DNA from 3 places in the Arthrobacter sp. UYEF3 genome. Region 3 is predicted to be linked to each of the others. Evidence: riboswitches for the same ligand, from Rfam matches in the RefSeq annotation. Region 3 holds a riboswitch; each other region holds the start of a gene.
What was found. A riboswitch is a leader RNA that binds a small molecule or an ion and turns the genes downstream of it on or off. The one in region 3 is predicted to bind S-adenosylmethionine.

Region 1 (5,991 bases), on a different contig from region 3:
ACGTCAAGTCCCACCAGCGGGACGGCGAGCGGGCGGTATTGTGCGCCGTGGCCCGCAAAGACGCCCACGCGGCGCGTGACGCGCTGCTCCGGACAGCGCGGTCCGCTGTTGACGGCTCCGAAGCCTACGCGGCCTTTGGCCCCACCGTGGCCGATGGGCTCCGCGCCCATGATTCCTACGTTGAGGCGCAGGAGACAATCCGGCTCGGGGCGCCGGCCGCGGGCGAGGTACTCGATGCCATGGACTTTCTGGGCCAGCGCATCCTGGATTCTGTGCCCGATCCCGGCTTCTTGGACTCCTACGTGGAATCGAGCCTGGCGGAAGTGCTGGATTGGGACCGCAAACACGGCACCGCCCTGCTGGGAACCCTGCTGTGCTGGCTCGACTCGGGATGCAACACGACGGCGTCGGCCCTCACCTTGAACGTTGAACGGCAGACGATGCACAAGCGGCTAAACAAGATCCAGGCCCTGCTGGGCGGGGACCCGCGAACCTCCGGCCGGCTGCTGACCCTCCACATCGTCGCGGCTGCCGCCGCGTCGCCCGCCCCGCGCCCGGCCCGGCTGGCACCCTAGGCCCGCCGCCTAGAGCACTCGGCGGATGGTTTTCTCGAAGCTGGTGACGTGCTCAAAGGCCAGTTCCGCGGCCCGTTCGGCTTCACCGTCGGTGCCACCGCCCGCTACGTCGACGCGGAACTCGACGAAGGGCCCATCCTCTCCCAGCAGGTGGTGGAGGTAAACCACACCTTCGGCCCCGACGAACGGGTGGCGGCCGGGCGGGACACGGAAGTGCAAAGCGCTATCCGATGCGGTCCGCTGGCACTGCGAAGGCCGCGTCATACTGCAGGGCAGGAGGACAGTGGTGCCGCGCTAGTCCCAGTGCCCAGGCGCGGAGCCTACCAGGTACCCGGCACGGCGCACCCGCCGGGTTAGGTCCGACCGCACGTCCGCTGTGTCTTCCCGGAACGGCCCGGCGTCCTCGAGCACGGACCGGCGATAGGCCCGGATGTTAAGCGCCGCCTTCCGAGTCAGCAGCCGGTCCAGCTTGACCGGCCACCGGTCACCGCAGACCGCACCGGTGCGCCAGTCACCGAAGCCTTGGAGCATCCGTTTGACGGTGTGCCGGGAAAGGACGCCCTTCGCGTCGACAAGCATCACAACCTCGCCCGCGGCGTGCCGCAGGCCCAGGTTCAAGGCAGCGGCCGTGCCGGCGTGGGCCTGGCCGAGGACCTTGATCCGGAGATCGGCCCCGGCAAGGCCGCGCATCAGTTCGGCAGTGGTGTCGGTGGAGCCGTCATCGACCAGCACCACTTCGTAGCGGTCGTAGCTGGTCAGCTGGATGGACCGCACGCAGTCCTCGATAACGCCCGCCTCGTTGAAGGCCGCGACGATGATCGACACCGCGGGCCATTCGTCCAGCAGGGTGGGCTCCCCGCGGCGGCGCAGGGCGCCGCGGATCTCAAACCACAGCGACATGGGCATACGCCGCCGGAGCCTGCCGGAAGGATCCCGGATTGAAGGAGGGCAGCGCGAAGGATGCCAGGACGGCGTCGAGCAGCTCCGGGACGAGCCCGCTGTTGGCGCCGAACCGGGCGTTGACTTCGAGCACCACCGGGGTCCCGTCCGCACGGCGCCGGACAACGACGTCGACCGGGCCGGTCAGCCCCAGCACGCGGACCGCGGCCAGCGCCGCATTCCCCGCGTCGATGGCTTCCCCCGCCTCGACCCTGCGGGCAGCCGACGCATTGCCGGCGATCCCGTGGGCCATTTCCGTTTTTTCGACCACAATGACGAACGGCGGCGCGGCGTTGTGCGCCGGTGTTCCGAAAACCATCGGACCGTACTCGGTTCCCGGAATAAATTCCTGCACGATCTGGCCGGTCGGCAGGTGGTGCCAGTCCACTTCCCCGCTGCCGTCGACGAAAATCGCACCGCGCCAGCCCCCGGCGGTTCGGGGCCTGACAACCACCGGGCCGCCCAGGGCTTCCATGGCGGCGTCCGCGCTGGCGAAGTCCCGCGGAACCCCGAACCGGGGGACGGGCACACCGGCCGACTGCAACTGCCAGGCGGTATACAGCTTGTCGCCGGCGAGCGCCACCGGCCCAGGGTCGCCGATGACGACGCGGACGTCGGGGCCGAACCCGGCCCGGGCGGCCGCCAACTGCGGCAGTTCCTCGCCGACGGTGGGAATGACGAGGTTGACGTCTTCGACGGCCACCAGCCGACGGAGCGCCGGGACCATCTCCGGGTCCGATGCCTCGGGTACGCGGACCACGGTGACGCCCGCGCCTTCCGGAAGCTCACGGATGTCGGTACCCAGGACCGGAACACCCCGCGCTTTGAGCTGGGTCGTGATGGCCTGTCCCGCCGGCCCGCCGGCGCCCGTGACGAGCGCGCGGGGCTTCACAGCGGGTCCTGTTGGTGAATAGTGACCATAAAAATCCAATTCCTTCGTTGAAGTTCCGGCCGCCCCAGTGCTGCACCGGACAAAACTGGTGGATGGACTTGTCCCCTCAGTAAAAATGAGAGACCTATCGGATAGCCCGAGTAGGGGCTACCCGAATATGCGCCTTGGGCCCCCACACGCGGTTCAGGTACTACTGAGCTGCCCGGGCCTGTGTCCCGGAATGCCGCGGGCCCCGTGCCACGTGACCTCACATGACGACGGCGGCGGTGGCTGCCGCCGTCGTCGGTGTTAGATTTTTTGTGAGTAATGAGCCCCGGCGCCAAGCCCTGACTTGCCGGGCGGCAACCCTCCCTTTCGCGGCGGGGTGCCTCAGGTGAAAACTCGGCAATCGACCATTCGAGCTGCAAGCGTGAAGTAAGGAGTTCCGTCATGCCTGACGCGTCCGCACCCGCTGTGCCCGGCACAGCCCCCGCCCCTGCCGTGCCCCGAGCGGCCGCCGGAGAACGACTGGCCTACCGCCTGTTCACCGGTCCCGATGACCGCAGCTTCTGCGAGCGCGTTTCGGCCGCGCTGGCCGAGGGCTATGTCCTGCACGGCAGCCCCGCCGCAACTTTCGACGGCAGCGCCGTGATCGTTGCCCAGGCCGTGGTGCTGCCGGCAGCAATCGCCGGCGCCGACGGCGAGTGCCGCGCATGAGCTACGCCGCAGACCTGACCCCGCAGGAGGCCTGGGCCAAACTTGGCGCCGGCGCCACGCTGGTGGACGTTCGCACCAAGGCGGAATGGGAACAGGTCGGCGTACCGGTCACCACATCGGCCACCGACAGCCGGCGGGATCCGCTGTTCGTCCAGTGGAACCTCGCCGGAGGAACCCCCAACCCGCAGTTCCTGGCGCAGCTTCGAGAGCAGGCACCCGCACCCGACGCCGAACTCGTCTTCCTGTGCCGCTCCGGCGTGCGCTCGGTCGCCGCCGCGAACGCCGCTGCCGCGGCCGGCTACACCGCTTACAACGTGCTGGAGGGCTTCGAGGGCGAACCTGACCGGTCCGGGGCCCGCACCGTGAACGGCTGGAAAAACCGTGGCCTCCCCACCAGCGGTGGAAGCACGAAATGAGTTTTAATCCCGATGCCCTGAGCTGGAGCCCCGAAACCCAGGCCGTCCGCGGCGGCCTCGACCGTACCGGGTTCCAGGAGACAACCGAGCCGGTCTTCCTGAACTCCGGCTTCGTCTACGAATCCGCCGCCGCCGCGGAGCGGGCCTTCAGCGGCGAGGACGAACGCTTCGTCTACTCCCGCTACGGCAACCCCTCCGTAGCCACCTTCCAGGAACGGCTCCGACTGTTGGAAGGGACCGAGGCATGCTTCGCCACCGCGTCGGGCATGTCCGCGGTATTCACCGCCCTTGGGGCGCTGCTGGCCGCGGGCGACCGCGTCGTCGCCGCCCGGTCACTGTTCGGCTCCTGCTTCGTCATCCTCAATGAGATCCTGCCGCGCTGGGGGGTGGAGGCTATCTTTGTGGACGGCCCGGACCTTGAGCAGTGGCGGTCGGCGCTGGCGGTGCCAACGACGGCGGTGTTTTTCGAGTCGCCGTCGAACCCGATGCAGGAAATCGTGGACATCGCGGCCGTGAGCGAACTGGCGCACGCCGCCGGCGCCACCGTAGTGGTCGACAACGTCTTCGCCACCCCGTTGCTGCAGCGCTGCGGCGAGCTGGGCGCGGATGTGATCGTGTACTCCGGAACCAAACACATCGACGGTCAGGGCCGGGTTCTCGGCGGCGCGATCCTGGGCAGCAAGGAGTTCATCGAGGGCCCGGTCAAGCAGCTCATGCGCCACACCGGCCCCGCGCTCTCCGCCTTCAACGCGTGGGTGCTGAGCAAAGGCCTGGAGACCATGGCGCTGCGGGTCAACCATTCCTCGGCCTCCGCGCTGCGGCTTGCCCAATGGCTTGAGGAGCAGCCGGCCGTGGGCTGGGTGAGGTACCCGCTGTTGGCCTCGCACCCGCAGTACGAACTGGCCGCCCGGCAAATGAAAGCCGGCGGCACCGTGCTCACGTTTGAGCTTGCGCCCCCGGCCGGGCGTTCGGCGAAGGAAGCCGCCTTCGCGCTGCTGGATGCATTGCGGATCATCGATATCTCCAATAACCTCGGTGATTCCAAGTCGCTGATCACCCATCCGGCCACCACGACGCACCGTGCGATGGGGCCGGTGGGGCGGGCCGCGATCGGGCTGAGCGACGGCGTCGTACGTCTCTCGGTGGGCCTGGAGGATGTCGAGGACCTGATCCGTGACCTCCGGCAGTCGCTCGAGCAGGTCTAACTCAAGCCCGCCTAGCCTCGGCGCACCCGCGACAGCACGGGGGCCGGTTCCGCGGCCGCTTCGGCGTCCGCGCCGTGCAGGGTAACGCGCACGGCATGGGCGACGACGGCGGCCAGCCCGGCATCGTCGGCGGGGTTGTCCAGCCCGGATGCACGGAGTGCCTGGCGCTGCAGCTGCGAACCCGTTCCGTTGGCCAGGACCCGGTCCACGCCGCCCCGCGCCAGCTCCAGTTCCCCCTGCTCCGCGAGGACGGGCGCCAGGAAGTCCAACAGCGCGTAAAGCACTTCGTCCGCCGGCGCCGGGCGGAAGCTGCCGAAATCCAGCAACTTGCCGCGCAATCCGCAATTGCTAGCCTGCCAGGCGGCCATCTTCAGCAGCACCGTCGGCACCGGGGCGGGATCCACGCCGTCGCGCCACTCCCTGCTGGCGGACTCCACGAGGGCGCGCACCAGCACAGCGATCAGCGCCGCATCTTCAGCACGCAGGCAGACATCCGCGACCCGGACCTCCAGGGTGGGGTGATAGCGGGCCAGGCGGGCGTCGAAATAGACCATGCCTTCGTCAAAGAGCACCCCGGTCTCCAGCAGCCGGGAGACGACACGCCGGTACATGGCAAGGCTCCCGAAGATCATGGAGGGTCCAGCCGCCGGCCAGCGGTTCCACGCCTGCGTGCGGTAACTTTCGAAGCCGGTCACCGCACCGTTCCAGAACGGCGAGTTGGCGCTGATTGCGATCAACACCGCCAGTTTGTCCCGAATCCGATCCAGGACGGCCACACCCTCCTCCGGGGAATCGATGCCGGTGTGGACGTGGAAACCGCAGGTCAGTTGCTCCCGCACGGTGAGGCCGAAGCGTTGCTGCATGGTGGCATACCGCGGCTTGGGCGTGGTGTGGGTGGCGGACGCCCGGGGCGACGTGGCCAGCGCCGCAACTCTGGCGCCGAGGACGCGGGCGGCCTGGTCCGCAAAGGCGCGGGACTGCCGGATCTGTTGGAGCAGCCCGCCGTAATCCAGGCACGGCGCCGTCTGGGTCTCAATCTGCTCCAGCTTGAGCTCAAGACTGAAGCTCGACTCTTCGTGGGCCGGTTCCGCTGCGGCAGGAGCGGGCTTCAGACTCCGCAGCAATGCATCGGCCAGCGCCAGCGGGACCCCGGTGGCGGGGTCCACGATCAGCAACTCCTCCTCGACGCCAAAGGTGCGCATGCACCTATTGTCCTCAGCACCCGTCCCGGCGCGCTACCCCGGCGGTCAGACGGTTCAGTCCTGGAA
Region 2 (5,991 bases), on a different contig from region 3:
GGTGCCGCCGGCGTAACAGCCCACGGAGGTGGAGGCCAGGCCGGAGGCGAGCAGGCCGACGGCGAAGACCACGCCGATCACCGGGCCGAGGCTGGCCGTAATGGCGGCGTGGGCGCCCTCGATGGTATCCGTTCCGTCAACGCCGGACAGGGTGGACGCGGCCAGCAGTAGCATGCCGATGTTGACGATGCCCGCGACGGCGAGCGCCACGATCACGTCCCAGCGTGTGGCCTTGACCAGCCGGGCGAGGGCATGGGGCGGGACATGCAGGTGCGGGTCCGGGCGGTGCCGGTCCCGGGACAGCGCCGAGTGGACATATATGGCGTGCGGCATCACGGTGGCGCCGAGCATGCTCGCGGCCAACAGCACCGTGTCCGGCCCCTGGAAGCCGGGCACCAGGCCGGCCAGGACGCCGCCCGGGTCTGGCGGCCTGATGAAGAGCCCGGCCAGGAATCCGACGGTGATGATGCCCAGCAGGAAAATGATGACGAACTCGAAGGGCCGCTGCTGGTTGCGGCCCTGCACGACAAGTAAGGCCATGGACATGCCGCCGACGATGATGGCGCCGAGGGGGAGTGGAAGTCCGAAGAGCAGGTACAGGGCCACCGCACCGCCCACCACCTCGGCCAGGTCGGTGGCCGCGGCCACGATTTCGGCCTGGACCCAGAAGGCCCTGCGCGAGGCCGGCCTGAGCCGCTCGCCGAGGATCTCGGGAAGACTCTTGCCGGTGACGATGCCGAGTTTGGCGGACTGGTACTGGACCAGCACGGCCATGACGTTGGCGGCGACGAGCACCCAGACCAGCAGGTAACCGTACTTCGCCCCGGCGGTGAGGTTGGCGGCCACGTTGCCGGGGTCCACGTACGCGATGGCAGCGACAAACGCCGGGCCGAGCAGTCCCAGGAGGGCGCGGCGTCGGCCCCGGACCCTGCGGACAGGCGGCTGCCCTGCGGGCGGGGGTTCGTGTCCGGTGACGTCAAGCACTGCGGGCTCCGATGAAAGTTCCTGTCGGCCTATATCGAAAAGTTAGGTACACCGAAATACTAGGCGCGGCCGCTGTTCCGCGCAATGCGGGCGCCACCTCAGGCCTTGGTGGCGCGCCAGCTTTGCGTCAGGTAGGGAAGCAGCAGGATTTCCCCGCCGTCGTGCCCCAGGTGCGTGTGGAGGTACCAGTCAAGGTTGCCGAGCACCTTGGCACGGGTGTCCTCGCCGGCGCGCAGGTAGTAGCTGCGTGACTTCGCCAGTTCCAGAATGTCCTGCGTGCCCACGGGCTCCTCCCAGCGGGTGAGATGACTCTCCAGCCCGGTGAATCCGGGGCCCAACGGCGGCTTGAAGTCCGGTTTGTGGACGTCGCCGGCATGCATGATCCGGGACAACCGGTGCACCCAGGGGACCGAGGTGTCGAGCTGGTTCCAGATCAGGCCGAGAACGCCGTGCGGGCGAAGGATCCGCGCCACCTCGGTGCTGGCCAGCAGTGGATCGCACCAGTGCCAGGCCTGTGCCACTGTAACCAAGTCGTACGCCGCCGGCGCCAGGCCCGTGTGTTCGGCGGTGCCCTCGACCGCGGTCACGCCCGGCAGGGCCCGGCGCAGCTGTCCCAGCATGTCCGGCGACGGGTCCACGGCCACGGTCCGGAGCCCCCGCGCAACCAGCAGGGCCGTGAACTTGCCGGTCCCCGCCCCCAGGTCGACGACGTCGCTGGCCGCCGCCGGCACGAGCCAGTCGGCTGAGTCCTCGGGGTAGCCGGGCCGGACCCGGTCGTAGTGCTCGCCGCCGTCCAGGAAGCTCCGGCCAAGCTCCCGCCGCCGGTCCTGGTGCAATTTGGGGCCGCCCCGTGCCACGTGCGATCTCCTTCGGCAGCTGAAGCTGGGTACCTATCGAATTTACCGCACGCGGCGGGCGAGGACGCTCCCGGTGCTAGCGGCTCCCGACGCCGGCCGCTCCCGTTGCTAGTCGAGCGTGCAGGGCGCGGCCCCGGCCGTGCCCGGCGTGTTGGGAGCCCACTGCGGGTAGCTGCGGGTGTCGTTGGCCGGCACCCAGCGGCCGGCGTCCACGACATAGTCCCAGCCGAGGCCGTTCCGCCGCAGCTCCTGGAGCCCGGCGAGCAGCCGCCGGGCGTCATCGAGCCGGGACCCGAGGCCAAAGCTGGCGCGGAGCGAACCGGCCGGCAGACCGAGCCGCTTCAGCAGCGGGTGCGCGCAGAACTGGCCGTCGCGCAGGCCGATCCCGTGTTCCGCGGACAGATATGCGGCGACCAGGCCGGCGTCGTATCCGGCGACCGAGAAGTTTACGACCCCGATCGTCCCGGGGCCGTCCGCCAGTGCGGTGTCCTCGAAGATGTGGTGCACGCTCACGCCTTCGATCTGTTGCAGCCCCTCGACCAGGAAGGAGCGGATGGCATCCTCGTGGGCGTGCCACTGCTGCTCGTCAAGTGCCTCGATCACCTGGCTGGCGCGGGCCAGCGCGGCCGCGCCGAGGACGTTCGGCGATCCGGCCTCATGGCGGGCCGGCCCGGTGGTCCAGCTGACACTGTCCAGCCGCGCGTCCCGCACGGCGCCGCCCCCGGCCAGGTACGGGGTGCCGGCGTCGAGCCAGTCCGGCCGGCCGACCAGCACGCCGGCGCCGAACGGGGCGTAGAGCTTGTGGCCGGAGAAGGCCAGGTAGTCGACGTCGTCCGCGGCAATGTTGATACGGCGGTGCGGGGCCAGCTGGGCGGCGTCAACGGCGATCCGGGCGCCGAATTCGTGCGCGAGGGCGGCGAGCTCACGGATCGGCAGGATTTCGCCGGTGACATTGGACGCGCCGGTGACAGCGAGCAGGCTTACGCCGCCGCGGGCGAGCTCCCGACGGAGCCGCGCCAGGGTGCCGGCCAGGGTAGGGGCTGCGACCACGCTGCGGTGCGGGACGCCCTGCCAGGGGAGCAAGTTGGCGTGGTGCTCGATGTCCAGGTAGAGCACCTCGCCCGTGTGCCGGCCGTGGGCAACGGGCAGGCAGCCGGCCAGCAGGTTCAGCGAGTCGGTGGTGTTCCGGGTGAAGATTACGGAATCGTCCGGGCGTCCGCCGACAAAGCCGCGGACGATGTTCCGGGCGTTTTCGTACACCGAGGTGCTCAGCTGGGAAGCGTAACCGGCGCCCCGGTGGACGCTGGCGTAGAACGGCAGGATCTCATTCAGGAACGCGGAGACCACCGACAGGGCCGGGGCCGAGGCGCCGTAATCCAGGTTCGCGTAGCGGACGTGGCCGCCCTGGATCAGCGGGGCCGGGATTTCGGCGCCGGAGACCGCGGACAGGGGCCGGCGGGCGGCGTCGAAGCGTGCCGCGGAAAGCTCCGGGCCGGCGGGGTGGGTGGGGATGGTGGCAGTCGTCATGGGACCTCGCTTGAAAAGGACCCCGCTGACAGGGATCCGCGCTTGCCGTGTCCGCTCCGGACCGGCCAGGTCGTCACCCGGGGCACCCCGCCGCGAATGGAGGGTTGCCGGCCAGCAAACCGGGGTTTAGCGCTGGCACTCGTGACCTGCACCGAGCCTAAGACATGGCCGGCCGAACCGAAAAGGGAAGTCCGGATTGTGAAGCGTTATGTTACGGCACGGCGCGGCCGGCCCTCCCTGGAGCGGGCCCGCTACAGCAGGTCGTCGAGCCCCGGGTTGAGGCGCTTGAGGACCTCAGAGTGGAGGATCGAGTTGGTGGCCAGGGCGTTGCCGCCGAAGGGGCCATCCTCGCCCTCGAGCGAGGTGAAGCGGCCGCCGGCCTCCGTCACGATTGGAACCAGTGCCGCCATGTCGTAGAGGTTGAGTTCCGGCTCGCAGGCGATATCGACGGCGCCTTCGGCCACCAGGCAGTAGGACCAGAAGTCGCCGTAGGCGCGGGTGCGCCAGACTTCCTCGGTCAGGCCGAGGAACTCGTCGAGGTTGCCGCGCTGTTTCCAGCCGCCCAGGCTCGAGTAGGACAGGGAGGCGTCTGCGAGCTGGGAGACGTTGGAGACCTTCAGCCGGGTGGCGGCTGCGAGGGAACGGCCCATGTACGCGCCGGCGCCCTTGGCCGCCCACCAGCGTTTGCCGAGCGCGGGTGCGCTGACGACGCCGACGACGGGTTCGCCCTCATCGACGAGCGCGATCAGCGTGGCCCAGACGGGGACTCCGCGGACGAAGTTCTTGGTGCCGTCGATCGGGTCGATGATCCAGCGGCGCGAGCCGTGGCCGGAGCTGCCGAACTCCTCGCCGAGGACGGCGTCGCGCGGGCGGGAACGGGACAACTGACCGCGGATGGCTTCCTCGGCGGACTTGTCGGCGTCGGTGACGGGGGTCAGGTCCGGCTTCGTTTCGATCCGGAGGTCGAGGGCCTTGAAACGGCTCATGGTCTGGGAATCCACGGAATCTGCCAGTACATGGGCAAGGCGCAGGTCATCGTTGTAGCTCGAAGCGGGTTGACTCATGGTTACAAGCTACCGTCAAAAAGCGCGGCGGCCGGGGAGGCCACGTCGCAGCCGCCGAGGAGACGCCGTTTGGGAGACGCTGCTAGGAGACGCTGCCGAGTTCCTTGGATTCCTGCGCTTCCATCCGCGGATCCGTGCCCAGCAACCGGCGCAGCGAGGCGAGCCGGGCCGGCCCGGACGGGCCCGCATGGCCGGCCCGTACCCACGCGTCCACCCCGCAGTTGACGGCTGCGGCGTCGTGTTTGCAGCCCCGCTCGCAGTCCTCGGTGCCGGGCGCCAGATCCGGGAAGGAGCGCAGGATCCGGTCCGGGTTTACATGGGCCAGTCCGAAGGAGCGGATGCCGGGAGTATCGATGATCCAGCTGCCGGCAGGTGCGTCGTTCACCTTCAGCGCCAGCGCCGAAGAGGAGGTGTGCCGGCCGCGGCCGGTGACCGCGTTGACGCCGCCGGTGGCCCGTTCGGCCCCGGTGAGCGCGTTCACCATGGTGGACTTGCCGACGCCGGAGTGGCCCAGCATGACGGTGACCTTACCGTCCAGGCAGGCCCGCAGCTGCGAGACCGCGACCTTGTCCAACCGGGCGGACAGGCCGTCGTCGGACCGGGCATCGATGCCGGATGCGGCCGAATCCGCGGTTCTGGAGATGATCACCGGAAAATTGAGGTGCTCGTAGTTGGCGAGCAGTTCGGCGGGGTCCTTGACGTCCGCCTTGGTGACAAGCAGCAGCGGCTCGATCCCGGCGTCGTAGGCGGCCACCAAGGCGCGGTCGATGAAGCCGGTGCGCGGCTCCGGGTTCGCTGCGGCCACGACGATGACGAGCTGGTCAGCGTTCGCGACGACGGCACGTTCGATCGGGTCCGTGTCGTCCGCGCTGCGGCGCAGCAGGGTCCTGCGGTCCTGGATCTTGACCAGCCGCGCCAGCGAGTCGGTCTCCCCGCTCACGTCGCCAACGAGGGAGACGAAGTCGCCGGCGACCACCGGATTGCGGCGCAATTCCCGTGCGCGGGCGGCGATGACCGTGCGTTCATCAGCGGTGCCTTCGCCCACGACGGCGGTGTAACGGCCGCGGTCCACGGTGATGATCCGGCCGGTGACCGCGTCGTCGTGGCTGGGCCGGTCCTTGGTGCGGGGCCGGGAGCCCTTTTTGCTGGGACGGATGCGGACGTCGGACTCGTCCCAGGAGTCAGTGCTGCGGGCCAACGGCGACGTCCTTGTTTGCGGTGGTTCCCTGGCTGAGCATGGCTGCCCACAACTGCGGGAAGTCGGGCATGGTCTTGGCCGTGGCGGCGATGTCCTCCACTTCCACGCCGGGCACGGCGAGGCCGAGAATCGCGCCGGCAGTGGCCATCCGGTGGTCCGCGTAGCTGTGCACAACGCCGCCGTGCAGGGTGGCGGGCCGGATGATGAGCCCGTCGGCGGTTTCTTCGGCATCGCCGCCGAGGCCGTTGATCTCGGCCACCAGGGCCGCGAGCCGGTCCGTTTCGTGGCCGCGCAGGTGGGCGATGCCGGTGAGCGTCGAGGGACCTGCGGCCAGGGCGCACAGGGCAGCGACGGTGGGAGC
Region 3 (5,991 bases):
GCTGGGCCTGCGCGTGCATGGCAACCAGCTGGGTGCCGGCCCCGGTGTGCGGCTGGCGGTTGAGTTCGGGGCCGCGAGCGTGGACCACGTGAACTACCTGTCCGGCGCTGACGTCCGGGCCCTCGCGGACAGCTGGTCCGGCTGGGAAGCGGCGGCCGGCGCGGGGGAGCGCGGCACCGTCGCGACCTGCCTGCCCGCCTGCGACCTGTCCACCCGGCAGCCGCTGGCACCCGGCCGGGAACTGCTCGACGCCGGCGTCCAGCTGGCCCTCGCCTCCAACTGCAACCCCGGCACGTCCTACACCAGCTCGATGGCGTTCTGCGTCACCACCGCTGTGCTGCAGATGCGGCTCAGCGTGCACGAAGCCGTCCGCGCGGCGACGTTCGGGGGCGCGCTGGCGCTGGGCCGGGAGACCGGGAACGACGTCGACGGCCAGCGCGCGGTGGGCTCGATCGCCGTCGGACACCGGGCGGACCTGCACCTGCTCAATGCCCCGTCCGCCACCCATCTGGCGTACCGGCCGGGGATGCCGCTGACCCACGCCGTCTGGCGGGCCGGGGTCCGCGCCCGTTAGAACACCATCGGCGGCGCGTTCAGCACGGTCTCGTCCACCCTGCGGTCCTCCCACTGGCTGAACGGCTTGTCGAGTTCGTACTTGCCCTCCGGGGTGCGCAGCAGGGTGCGGATCTCGGCATTTTCCGGGTTGTTCAGCGACTCGAAGTACTCCACCGACCAGTGGAACCAGCGCATGCAGTACAGCCGCATGGTCAGCCCATGCGTCACAAACAAGGTATTGGGCGGATAGTCCGGCCTGGACCAGTGCCGGTACAGCGTCTCCATGAAGGAGGAGATCCGGTCATAGACATCGGAGCCGGACTCGCCTTCGCGGAAACGGTAAAAGAAGTGCCCGTAGGCGTTGCGGAGCTCCTTCTGGTCCTCGATCTCGCCGGCGATCTGGAAGTTCGCCCAGTCCTGTTCGCGCAGCCGCGGCTCCTCGATCACGCGCTCCGTGAGGGACCCCAGCCGGAGTGCCTCCAGGGTCTGATAGGCCCGCAGATAGGGGGAGACGTAGACGCACACCTGCTGGCCGTCCAGTTCGCGCCGAAGCTGCTCGCCGGCGGCGGCGGCCTGTTCGACGCCGACGTCGGTCAGCGGGATCCGGTAGTCGGGCACCCGGTTGTAAATCGAGGTGTCGGCATTGGCGGCGGACTGGCCATGCCGGATCATGAAAATTTTCCCGGGCGCACTCACGTCTTCAGCTTAGGCACTTGCAGTCAACTCCCTGAAACGGCAGGCAAGATAGAAGCATGTTGGTTCCCTCCCGCCGTCGGCTGCGGCTAGAAGTCTGGATTGTCCTGGGACTGTCCCTGGGGCAGTCGGCGGTGTACTCGGTGGTGCAGTTGCTGGACAAGCTGACCAGGGCGCCGCTGGCGCAAGGCACCTCGACGCTGAACCGCTCGCAGAGCAGCCGCGAATACTTTGACCTCACCTACCAGTTGCTGGACATTATCTTTGCCCTCGTCCCTGTGGTGCTGGTGATCTACTTCCTTACCGAACACCGGGTGGCTGGCCGGGCGGACAGCACCGGCACCTCGGCGTTCGGGAAGCTGGGATTCACCTTCGCCCGCCCCGGCAAGGACCTGCTCCAGGGTCTGGGCCTCGCCGCGCTGATCGGGATCCCGTCGCTGGGCCTCTACGCGGCCGGCCGGGCGCTGGGAATTACGACGACGATCATCCCCAGCGCGCTGGACGCCTACTGGTGGACGGTGCCGGTGCTCATCCTCTCCGCGATCCGGCACGGGATCGTGGAGGAAGTAATTGTGGTGGGCTACCTGCTGGACCGGCTCGGCAAGTTCGGCTGGGGCATGCCGCTGGCCATCTTCGCCAGCTCCATGCTGCGCGGCAGCTACCACCTGTACCAGGGCTTCGGGCCCTTCATCGGCAACGCCATCATGGGCGTCATTTTCGCCCTTGTCTACACGAGGACGCGCCGGGTGATGCCGCTGGTGATCGCACACGCACTGCTGGACATCGTCGCCTTCGTCGGTTTCAGCCTCTTCGGGAAAGCGATCGGCCTGGGCTGACCCCGACGGGTTGCCGGGCCGATCTGCACTTTAAAGGGTTTCGGCCGCCAGCGGCGGGTGGCATCATTGGCACCCGCTGTTGGCGGCCGAAGTTTGGTTGGCCGAAGGCGTCAGATGGTGACGGCCCCGGAGGCGGTTTCGAAAGTGACGGACATGATCCCCGGCGTCCCATGCGGGGCCAGCCAGTTGACCGCCACGTCGTCGAGCGGCTTTTCCACCGGTTCGCCCAGCCACTCGGTGACACGCTCGGCTGAGCCCGCGATGGTGAGCTCAGACATTTTGAGGTTGCTCTCATACGCGTGGGACGGGTGCAGCGCAGGATCGCCCTCCCACTTGACCATGAAGGGGACCTGCGGATCCGCGATCAGGCCCAGGATGCCGATCTGCTTCCAGACCAGTTCGCGGCCGTCCGGGAATTTGCGGTTGCCGTCGACAGCCGAACGGCCCAGTCGCTCCTCGAAGGGTGCCAGGTCGCTAACCTCGACGCACCAGCCCATCCAGCCGCCGCCGGCCGCCGAGCGGGCGCGCACGGCCTGGCCGAACGGCGCCTTGTCCGAGGCAGGATGGTTCAGGACCTCCACGACCTCCACGTACTTGTGACCGGCGAGCGGAATAATCATGTTGCGGGTCCCGAACCGGGGGTGTACCCCGCCCTTGACGGCTTCAACACCGAGGGCGGTCGCAATTCGTTTGGTGGTGGCGGCGAGGCCATCCTGTTCACAGGCGTAAGAGACATGATCCATGCGCATGCCCTCATCTTGGCACTTTGTGATGGGGCTCTCAGCTTAGGTGACCCTAACCATTACGGAAGGTCATTCTGGCCGTCTGTACGGGCGCGGCTAGGCGGTCTGTAGCCAGCCGCTGGTACGGATGCCCCGGCGGAGGGATTCCGGCGACGGCTGTCCCGGGCCGCTGTCTCCCGCCGGGTAGATCCGGCAGGCCAGGGCCGGCTTGGTGCTGATCGGAAACAGGTCGTGGCCGCCGATGCTGAAGGTCGGGAATCCGCAGAAGGAATGGGCAGCGGCGTCGGCATCGGTGCTGCGGGGCGCCGTTGCGGGCCGGCTGCTGCTGGCGGTCCTCGCAGCGGATCCGCACGGCCAGAATGACGCCGGAGGCAGCGGTGAGAGCGGCGACGACGGCAATGGCGGGTCAGGCCGGCGCCGACGAGCGTGACTTCATCTTCGTCATAAAGCTATCCAGACGCCAGTGGGCCTTCCTAAACTAGAGCCAGGTCATGAGCGCCAGCATCAAGCCCCGGCTTGCTGGCCGGCAACCCTCCTTGCGCGGTGGGGTGCCCCGGGTGAAGACCTGGCCGTCCGGCGTCCGCCGGAAGGCAAGCGCGGCGCCAGAGCCGTCCGGGCCCAGGAGGCCAGGGCCGGCCTGTGCCCGGACACAGGGAGTTCTCCAATGTCTAACGCCTGGTCATTTGAAACACGCCAGATCCACGCCGGCCAGGAGCCGGACTCAGCCACCGGCGCCCGGGCGCTGCCCATCTACCAGACGACGTCGTTCGTCTTCCCCAGCGCCGAAAGCGCAGCCAACCGCTTCGCGCTCGCCGAACTAGCCCCCATCTACACCCGAATCGGCAACCCCACGCAGGACGCGGTGGAGCAGCGGGTCGCCAGCCTGGAGGGCGGACTCGGAGCCCTCCTGCTGAGCTCCGGCCAGGCCGCCGAAACCCTCGCCATCCTCAACATCGCGGAGGCCGGGGAGCATGTGGTCGCCAGCCCCAGCCTGTACGGCGGCACGTACAACCTGCTGGCGCACACGTTGAAGAAATTCGGCATCTCGGTGACCTTTGTGGCGGACCCGGACAACCTGGAGCAGTGGCGTGATGCCGTGCAGCCGAACACCAAGCTGTTCTTCGGCGAGGTAGTCTCCAACCCGCGCCAGGATGTGCTGGACCTCGAAGGCGTTGCCGGCGTGGCGCACCATGCCGGGGTGCCGCTGATTGTGGACAACACGCTCTCCACCCCGTACCTGATCCGGCCGATCGAGTGGGGCGCCGATATTGTGGTGCACTCGGCCACCAAGTACCTCGGCGGCCATGGCACTGCGATTGGCGGCGTGATCGTGGACTCCGGGAACTTCGACTTCGGCAAGGACCCCGAGCGCTTCCCGGGCTTCAACACCCCGGACCCCACCTATAACGGACTGGTTTACGCCCGGGACCTCGGGGCGGACGGAGCCCTGGGAGCGAATCTTTCCTACATCCTCAAAGCCCGGGTCCAGCTGCTGCGCGACCTCGGCTCGGCCGTCTCGCCGTTCAACGCCTTCCTCATCGCCCAGGGCATCGAGACGCTGAGCCTGCGCGTGGAACGGCACGTCGCCAATGCCATCAAGGTGGCCGAATGGCTGGAGGCCAGGGACGACGTCGAATCCGTCGCCTACGCCGGGCTGCCGTCCAGCCCCTGGTATGAGCGCGGCCGCAAGTACGGCCCGAAGGGCACCGGCGCGGTCGTTTCCTTCACTATTGCCGGCGGAGCGGAGGCCGGCAAGCGCTTCGTCGACGCCCTCGAACTCCACTCCCACGTGGCGAACATCGGTGACGTGCGATCCCTGGTTATCCACCCGGCGTCGACCACGCACAGCCAGCTCTCGCCCGAACAGCAGGCGGTCGCCGGCGTCCACCCCGGCCTGGTCCGGCTCTCGGTGGGACTCGAACACATCGATGACATCATTGCTGATCTTGAGGCCGGGTTCCGGGCGGCCAAAATCGCCTGAGGTCACACAGCCGTCACAATCTTCGCGCCTGCCCCGCCGTCTTTCGTAGAATCGAGGCAGGTCATGAGTGCCAGTGACAGCCCCGGCTTGCTGGCCGGCAACCCTCCTCTTGCGGCGGGGTGCCCCGGGTGAAGACCTGGCCTGCCGGTCAGCTGACGGCGGGCAAGCGCAAAGAATAGGTCCCGCACATGACGATTGCCGCCACCCGCACGGGTGCACCCCACAGCGAAGCAGCGAGCCGCGCAGCCGGCGACAACACAGGCGAAAAGGCAGGCGAAAAAGCGGCCAAAATCGCGGCCCGGTCCGTCCCGGACGGGACCGTGCGGCATCTTCGAATCGGCGCTTTGGCGCTCGAATCCGGTGCCACCCTGCCGGACGCCACCCTCGCCTACGAGACCTGGGGGACCCTCAACGCGGACGCGTCCAACGCGGTTCTGATCGAGCATGCCCTGACCGGAGACACCCACGTCACCCGGGGCGCCGGCGAGGAACCGGGGTGGTGGGAGCAGCTGGCCGGCCCCGGCGCGCCGGTGGACACGGACAGATACTTCGTCGTCTCGATCAACATCCTTGGCGGCTGCTACGGCTCCACCGGGCCCTCGACGCCCGCGCCGGACGGCAGGCCCTGGGGCTCGCGCTTCCCGCTGGTTACGCTCCGGGACAGCACCGACGCCGAAGCCCGGCTCGCCGACGCTCTGGGGATCGGCTGCTGGCACGCCGTACTGGGCGGGTCCCTCGGCGGAGCGCGCGCCCTCGAATGGGCCGTCAGCTACCCGGCACGGGTCCGGCGCTGCGCCGTGATCTCGGTAGGCGCCAGCAGCACCGCCGAGCAGATTGCATTCGCCCAGGCCCAGACCCTGGCCATCCGCCAGGACCCCCACTTTAACGGCGGGGACTATTACGGCGGACCGGAGCCGCATGCCGGTCTGGCCCTGGCACGCCGGATCGCCCACATCACCTACCGCTCCGCCGCCGAGCTGGACGGCCGCTTCGGACGGAACCCGCAGGCGGCCGAGGCTCCGCTTGAGGCCGGATCGCTTGCCGGCCGCGGCCGCTACCAGGTGGAGAGCTACCTGGACCACCAGGGCAACAAACTGGTGCGCCGCTTTGATGCCAACAGCTATATCGCCATCACCGAGGCACTGATGAGCCACGATGTCAGCCGCGGCCGCGGAAGCCTGGA

Region 1: it holds a riboswitch for S-adenosylmethionine, as region 3 does, so the genes downstream of both, ABIB14_RS12450 (DUF1737 domain-containing protein) here and ABIB14_RS03840 (bifunctional o-acetylhomoserine/o-acetylserine sulfhydrylase) in region 3, are expected to answer to the same signal.
Region 2: it holds a riboswitch for S-adenosylmethionine, as region 3 does, so the genes downstream of both, ABIB14_RS00330 (aminotransferase class V-fold PLP-dependent enzyme) here and ABIB14_RS03840 (bifunctional o-acetylhomoserine/o-acetylserine sulfhydrylase) in region 3, are expected to answer to the same signal.

Annotation. Positions count from the first base shown of each region.
Region 1 is NZ_JBEPNK010000016.1:75,978-81,968, reverse strand. It holds gene ABIB14_RS12470 (PucR family transcriptional regulator) at 1-575, shown strand, start outside; partial or broken gene ABIB14_RS12465 (formyltetrahydrofolate deformylase) at 660-873, shown strand; gene ABIB14_RS12460 (glycosyltransferase family 2 protein) at 870-1,475, opposite strand; gene ABIB14_RS12455 (ATP-grasp domain-containing protein) at 1,459-2,406, opposite strand; SAM riboswitch class IV at 2,709-2,822, shown strand; gene ABIB14_RS12450 (DUF1737 domain-containing protein) at 2,836-3,102, shown strand; gene ABIB14_RS12445 (rhodanese-like domain-containing protein) at 3,099-3,518, shown strand; gene ABIB14_RS12440 (O-succinylhomoserine sulfhydrylase) at 3,515-4,723, shown strand; gene ABIB14_RS12435 (glutamate--cysteine ligase 2) at 4,735-5,925, opposite strand; gene ABIB14_RS12430 (UDP-N-acetylglucosamine 1-carboxyvinyltransferase) at 5,980-5,991, opposite strand, start outside.
Region 2 is NZ_JBEPNK010000001.1:79,009-84,999, forward strand. It holds gene ABIB14_RS00320 (Nramp family divalent metal transporter) at 1-984, opposite strand, end outside; gene ABIB14_RS00325 (class I SAM-dependent methyltransferase) at 1,083-1,841, opposite strand; gene ABIB14_RS00330 (aminotransferase class V-fold PLP-dependent enzyme) at 1,950-3,368, opposite strand; SAM riboswitch class IV at 3,402-3,515, opposite strand; gene hisN (histidinol-phosphatase) at 3,620-4,432, opposite strand; gene rsgA (ribosome small subunit-dependent GTPase A) at 4,515-5,630, opposite strand; gene aroA (3-phosphoshikimate 1-carboxyvinyltransferase) at 5,614-5,991, opposite strand, start outside.
Region 3 is NZ_JBEPNK010000004.1:35,191-41,181, forward strand. It holds gene ABIB14_RS03815 (amidohydrolase family protein) at 1-574, shown strand, start outside; gene ABIB14_RS03820 (histidine phosphatase family protein) at 571-1,227, opposite strand; gene ABIB14_RS03825 (CPBP family intramembrane glutamic endopeptidase) at 1,308-2,084, shown strand; gene ABIB14_RS03830 (VOC family protein) at 2,195-2,833, opposite strand; gene ABIB14_RS03835 (hypothetical protein) at 3,039-3,257, shown strand; SAM riboswitch class IV at 3,315-3,430, shown strand; gene ABIB14_RS03840 (bifunctional o-acetylhomoserine/o-acetylserine sulfhydrylase) at 3,492-4,808, shown strand; SAM riboswitch class IV at 4,868-4,983, shown strand; gene metX (homoserine O-acetyltransferase MetX) at 4,997-5,991, shown strand, end outside.